DNA from 2 places in the Allobosea sp. P5_A5 genome. Region 1 is predicted to be linked to the other one. Evidence: predicted binding sites of a transcription regulator. Region 1 holds the regulator's gene; the other holds the start of a gene.
What was found. The regulator HrcA, encoded in region 1, represses chaperone genes, less so after heat shock. The targets are predictions, from matches to a motif close to GTTAGCACTCNCNNNNNGNGAGTGCTAAC.
Positions count from the first base shown of each region.

Region 2: the regulator HrcA is predicted to act here: its motif matches at 1,442-1,470, upstream of groES (co-chaperone GroES).

Region 1 covers NZ_JBFUKY010000008.1:64,859-68,263, reverse strand. Annotated here, with positions in the region: gene AC1DR6_RS16240 (N-acetyltransferase family protein) at 1-344, shown strand, start outside; gene AC1DR6_RS16235 (DUF3297 family protein) at 478-738, opposite strand; gene AC1DR6_RS16230 (ankyrin repeat domain-containing protein) at 803-1,423, opposite strand; gene hrcA (heat-inducible transcriptional repressor HrcA) at 1,456-2,541, opposite strand; gene rph (ribonuclease PH) at 2,687-3,403, shown strand.
Region 2 covers NZ_JBFUKY010000003.1:416,608-420,012, reverse strand. Annotated here, with positions in the region: gene AC1DR6_RS08845 (DMT family transporter) at 1-295, shown strand, start outside; gene AC1DR6_RS08840 (PaaI family thioesterase) at 282-773, opposite strand; gene AC1DR6_RS08835 (MarR family winged helix-turn-helix transcriptional regulator) at 856-1,311, opposite strand; gene groES (co-chaperone GroES) at 1,530-1,817, shown strand; gene groL (chaperonin GroEL) at 1,868-3,405, shown strand, end outside.

The DNA of each region.
Region 1 (3,405 bases):
AGGTCGTCTTGCTGGTCGCCCGCATCGAGGCGGACGTCGTCGGCACGGCGCAGCTTCACCTGATCGGAAAGCCGAACCAGCCGCATCGAGCCGAGATCGCCAAGGTGCTGGTGCATTCCCGGGTACGTCGGCAGGGCATTGGCGAGGCGCTGATGCAGCGAGCCGAGGAGATCGCGCGCAAAAACGGCCGCGACCTGCTGGTGCTCGACACCGACGAGAACGGCGCCGCGCGCCGGCTCTACAACCGTCTCGGCTGGACCGAACTCGGCACCATCCCGCGCTACGCGCTGATGCCGGACGGCGCCGAATGCGGCTCGACGTTTTTCTTCAAGAATCTGGCGTGAGCGGGCGTCATGCTCGGGCTTGACCCGAGCATCTCTCACAGAGGGAGGTTCCGGTGTCTCATCCTCGAAGAGATTCCCGGGTCGCCGCTATGCGGCGCCCGAGAATGACGCCGAATGGCCGCGTGAAAGAAGCTCAGTCTTCCTTGGCTTCACTGCCTTCGCTGCGCAGATAAGGCTCAACCGGCCCCTTGAGCGTGATTGTCATCGGCTTGCCGAAGCGGTCCTTGGCGGTGCCGGCCGCGACCTTCACCCAGCCTTCGGAGACGCAATATTCCTCGACATTGTTCTTCTCGACGCCCTTGAAGCGGATGCCGACATCCCGCGCCAGCACCGCTTCATTATAGAAGGGGCTGTCCGGGTTGACGGAGAGACGGTCGGGAAGCTGGTCGGACATGGGTCTGGCCTGAATGCGAAGAGAAACCTGCCGCTCGATAGCGGTTTCCGCCCGCAAAGCCAACTCATCGACTTAAGCGCCCGCCCGCCTGCTCGATCAGGCGTCCCACCGCGCTTTGCCCGCGCGCTTTGGCATGGCCAAGCGGGGTAACGCCGTCCCTGTCGGCAAGGTTCGGGTCGGCGCCGGCGGCGAGCACCAGCGTCGCGACCTCCTGATGGCGCGGCCCGCCATCGCCTAGGATCACGATTTCCAGCAGGCAGGTCCAGCCGAGGTCGTTGACGTGGTTCAGCTCGATCCCGCTGGTGAGCAATAGTTTCACCGTCTCGACATGGGCGCGCTCGCAGGCCGGGATCAGCGCATTGCCGCCATAGCGGTTGCGCAAGGCCAGATCCGGCTTCAGCGGCAGCATCGCGGCGACGATTTCGGTCCGGCCGGAAGCACCGGCCAGCAGCCAGGGCGTGTCGCGGTTGGCGGCCTGCGTGTTGGGGCTGGCGCCAGCCGCGAGCAGCGCCTTCGCCATCGCGACATGGTTCCCGGCCACCGCCAGCAGCAGTGCGGTGCGGCCTTGGCCATCGCGCGCCTCGAGATCGACGCCGGAGGCGATCAGCCGTTCGATCTCGGCGGAGCGACCCGCTTCGGCCGCGGCAGTCAGGGCCGGCGCGCTGTTGGCGGCATTTGCTGTCATCAAGAAGGCTCCGAGCGCGATGGCGGCGAGCCTCACCGCCCGCCATCCAGCATGCGCCCGACGACCTTGGCCGTGTAGTCCACCATCGGCACGATGCGGGCATAGTTCAGCCGTGTCGGCCCGATAATGCCGACCACACCGACAATGCGCTGCTCGGCGTCGCGGAAGGGCGCGGCCACCATCGAGGAGCCCGACATCGAGAACAGCTTGTTCTCAGAGCCGATGAAAATTCGCACCCCGTCGCCCTCCTCGGCCCGCGTCAGCAGGTCGATCATGTCGGTCTGCGTTTCCAGATCGCCGAAGAGCAGGCGGATGCGTTCGAGATCCTCCTGCGCCCGGAGATCCTCCAGCAAATTGGCCTGCCCGCGCACGATCAGATGGCGATCATTGCCGGGGCCCGATTGTGTCGCGATGCCGCTTTCGACGAGCTTCGCCGTCAGCGTGTCGAGCTCGCGCTCCATCACCGCGCGCTGCATCCCGATCTCGCCGCGCAACTCGCCCAGGGTCTTGCCGAGCGCGCGGGCATTCAGGAAGTTCGCCGCCTCCGTCAGGGCCGAGGCCGGCAGGCCCAGCGGCAAGGCGAGCAGACGGTTCTCGACCGTTCCGTCCTCCGAGACCAGCACGACCAGCGCGCGCGCGGGGTCGAGCCGGACGAATTCGATGTGCTTCAAGCGGGGGTCGGCCTTGGTCGTCACCACGACGCCAGCCCCGCGCGAGAGGCCCGACAGCATCGCGGAAGCCTCGGTCAGCGTCTGGTCGAGGCTTCGCTGGCCGGCCGCGGCCTTGATCTGCACCTCGATGCGCTTGCGCTCCTCGGAGGTCAGGTTGCCGACCTCCATCATCGCATCGACGAAGAAGCGCAGTCCCCGCTCGGTGGGCAGACGCCCGGCCGAGGTGTGCGGCGCGTAGATCAGCCCGGCCAGTTCGAGGTCTGTCATGACGTTGCGCACCGTCGCCGGCGACAGCGCCATCGGCAGCAGCCGCGCGATGTTGCGCGAGCCGACGGGTTCGCCGGTCGTCATATAGCCGTCGATGATCTGCCGAAAGATCTCGCGCGAGCGCAGATCGGTTTCGATCAGGCTGCTGGCGGGGTCCGGGCGGGTGGTCTGCGCGCTCATCGGCCTTTTACGGGCTCATCCTCGTTGACGGACCTATTGTCGTCATGCCGCGCGGGCAATCAAGGGGCATGGCGCCTGCACGCCTTGCCCCGCCGGGTGGGAGCGCCTAAAAGCCGCGTCTTCTCATAAAGATCGGGACCTCTTCATGCGACCCTCCAAACGCGCCGCCGACGAGATGCGCAAGGTCACGCTCGAACGTGGCGTCGTGCGCTATGCCGAGGGCTCGTGCATGGTGACGTTCGGCGAGACCAAGGTGCTTTGTGCCGCGACCGTCGAGGAAAAGGGTCCGCCCTGGCTGCGCGGCACCGGCAAGGGCTGGGTCACCGCTGAGTATTCGATGCTGCCGCGCGCCACCCATGAGCGCACGCGCCGCGAGGTCACCTCCGGCAAGCCTTCGGGCCGGACGCAGGAAATCCAGCGCCTGATCGGCCGTTCCCTGCGCGCTGTGGTCGATCTCACCGCGATCGGCGAGCGCCAGATCGTCGTCGATTGCGACGTGATCCAGGCCGATGGCGGCACCCGCACCGCCTCGATCACCGGCGCCTGGGTCGCGCTGCACGACGCGCTGAAATGGATGGAAGGCCGCAATCTGCTGAAGGGGACCAACCCGCTGAAGGACCATGTCGCGGCGATCTCCTGCGGCATCGTCGCTGGCAATCCGGTGCTCGACCTCGATTATGTCGAGGATTCCGGCGCCCAGACCGACGCCAACTTCGTCATCACCGGCTCGGGTGGCCTCGTCGAGGTGCAGGGCACGGCCGAGGGCGCGCCGTTCTCCGAGGAGGAGCTGATGGCCTTGCTCAAGCTCGCCAAGGGCGGCGTGAGCAAACTTGTGGCGCTGCAGAAAGCGGCTGTGGCGTAACG
Region 2 (3,405 bases), on a different contig from region 1:
GGCGATCGGGCCGGCGCTTTGTCTCGCCCTTCCCGCGCTTCAGGAGTTCGAACCGATGGGCTGGCGCGATCTCGCCGCCTATGCGGGCGCGGGCGTGCTCGGCGTGTCCGGGCACCTGCTCCTGACCTCGGCCTATGCAAGGGCGCCGGCCTCGAAGCTCGCGGCGATCGATTATACCGCGCTGATCTGGGCCAGCCTGCTCGGCTTCGTCTTCTTCGCGGAAGTGCCGCTCTACACGACGCTGGCCGGCGCCGTGCTGATCGTCGCCGGCGCGGTCGCGGTCAGCCGGCGCTAGCGGCAGCCGGCTTCGGTCGAAACACCAGGCAGGTCTCGGTGCCGTGCGCCAGAAGCCGGCCGCTTTCGTCGTGGAGGCTGCCTTCGGTGGTGATGACGGAACCGCCGCGATGGATGATGCGGCCCTCGCAACGCACCGTCCCGCTGTCCGGCATCACCGGGCGAACATAGTTCAGCTTCATCTCCAGCGTGGTGTAGCCCTCGCCAGCCTTCAGCGTTGAATGCGCGGCGCAGGCCATGGCGGAATCGAGGATGGTCGCCGTCCAGCCGCCATGCACCGTGCCAAGCGGATTGAAGAAGCGCGCCGAGGGGCGGCCCGTGAAGACGACGCGGCCCTCCTCGGCCTCCACAAAATCGATGTCGGAGGCGTCAGCGAAAGGCGGCGCCGGGTGGGTTCCATCGAGCATGCCGCGCAGGAAGGCCAGGCCATCGCCGGCGATCAATGTCTTGCGCGAGACCAGTCCGAACACGCGTTCCATGACCCTCTCCCTCTACCGTGTAACTGCACGATAACGGCCAGGTGCAGCACGCGTCAATCGATGGCAGCGACCGGCTGAATCCTCAGCCGTCGCCGCGTGCGGCCCGGCGCAGCGCCTTCAGCCCATCGCGGGTCTCGCGCCAGCGGGCTTCGCCGATGCCGCCCTCGATCTTCTCCTGAGCGGCGCGCCAATGCGGGATCGCGGCCTCGATCGCCGCCCTGCCCTTCTCGGTCACCGCATAGACTGCCGCCCGCCCACGGCAATCCACCGGCTCGACCATGCCGTCAGCCGCCAGGAGCTGGAGGTTGCGGGTCAGCGATGTCCGCTCCAGCGCGAAGCGCTCGGCCAGCGCGGTGATCGACCTCCACTGGCCGGTGCTCAGCGCCGAAAGCAGCACGAACTGGGTGATCTTCAGCCCGCTCGGGCGCATCGCCTCGTCATAGGCCCGCGTCACGGCACGTGCCGTCATGCGCACATGCAGCGCGACGCAGCTGCGTGCGATGTCGTCGAGACGCGGATCGGGCACGGGTGTCGTCATGTCGCCATCTTAGCGTGGTCTGGGGGTGCTCGCAGCCCTGAAGCGAAAGCGAGAGCGTCGCAGGCGCATTCACTTTGTTGGCCGGCGCTTTCTTGACTCTCGGCAGCCTGTGTCCTATCTCCGCGACATCGTTAGCACTCCCCTAGGGTGACTGCTAACAGATCGGCGATGCCTTCGTGGCACCCGTACTAATTGATACTCGAGAGGAAGACTGAACCATGAACTTCCGTCCCCTGCACGACCGCGTCGTGGTCCGCCGCCTGGAAGGCGAAGAGAAGACCAAGGGTGGCATCATCATCCCGGATACCGCCAAGGAAAAGCCCCAAGAGGGCGAGATCGTCGCCGTCGGCCCCGGCGCCCGTGACGATGCCGGCAAGCTCAACGCGCTCGACGTCAAGGCTGGCGACCGCGTCCTGTTCGGCAAATGGTCGGGCACCGAGGTCAAGATCGATGGCCAGGATCTCCTGATCATGAAGGAATCCGACATCATGGGCATCGTCGGCTAATCGCCACGGCTCGGCACCATCCCGATTTCAATTGATAAGGAGTGGCTTTCATGGCTGCTAAAGACGTCAAATTCTCCACCGATGCGCGCGACAAGATGCTGCGCGGCGTCGACATTCTCGCCAATGCCGTCAAGGTTACGCTGGGTCCCAAGGGCCGCAATGTCGTGATCGACAAGTCGTTCGGCGCTCCCCGCATCACCAAGGACGGCGTCACCGTCGCCAAGGAGATCGAGCTCGCCGACAAGTTCGAGAACATGGGCGCCCAGATGGTTCGCGAAGTCGCGTCCCGTCAGAACGACCATGCCGGCGACGGCACCACCACCGCCACCGTGCTGGCCCAGGCGATCGTTCGTGAAGGCGCCAAGTCGGTTGCCGCCGGCATGAACCCGATGGATCTGAAGCGCGGCATCGACCTGGCCGTCGAGGCCATCGTCGCCGACCTCAAGAAGAACTCCAAGAAGGTGACTTCGAACGAGGAAGTCGCGCAGGTCGGCACCATCTCGGCTAACGGCGACAAGTCGGTCGGCGAGATGATCGCCACCGCCATGCAGAAGGTCGGCAACGAGGGTGTCATCACCGTCGAGGAAGCCAAGACCGCCGAGACCGAACTCGACGTCGTCGAAGGCATGCAGTTCGACCGTGGCTACCTCTCGCCCTACTTCATCACCAATTCGGAGAAGATGGTCGTCGAGCTGGAAGACCCCTACATCCTGATCTTCGAGAAGAAGCTGTCCTCGCTCCAGGCGATGCTGCCGATCCTCGAGGCCGTGGTGCAGACCGGCAAGCCGCTGCTCATCATCGCCGAGGACGTCGAAGGCGAGGCTCTGGCCACGCTCGTCGTCAACAAGCTCCGTGGCGGCCTCAAGGTCGCGGCCGTCAAGGCTCCGGGCTTCGGTGATCGCCGCAAGGCGATGCTCGAGGACATCTCGATCCTGACCAAGGGCCAGATGATCTCGGAAGACCTCGGCATCAAGCTCGAGACCGTGACGCTCGACATGCTCGGCCGCGCCAAGAAGGTGCGCATCGAGAAGGAGAACACCACGATCATCGACGGTGCCGGCGAGAAGTCCGACATCGAAGGCCGCGTCTCGCAGATCAAGGCGCAGATCGAGGAGACCACCTCGGACTACGACCGTGAGAAGCTCCAGGAGCGTCTGGCCAAGCTCGCCGGCGGCGTCGCGGTCATCCGCGTCGGCGGCGCGACCGAGGTCGAGGTCAAGGAAAAGAAGGACCGTGTCGACGATGCGCTGAACGCGACTCGCGCCGCTGTCGAGGAAGGCATCCTGCCGGGCGGCGGCGTCGCCCTGCTTCGCGCGCTCTCCTCGGTCGGCGCCATCGCCACCGCGAATGCCGACCAGAAGACGGGCGTCGAGATCGTCCGCAAGGCGATCATGGCACCGGCCCGCCAGATCGTCGACAATGCCGGCGATGACGGCGCGGTCGTGATCGGCAAGCTGCTGGAGTCGAAGGACTACACCTTCGGCTACAACGCCCAGACCGGCGAGTACGGCGATCTGGTCGCTGCCGGCATCATCGACCCGACCAAGGTCGTGCGTACGGCGATCCAGGACGCGGCTTCCATCGCCGG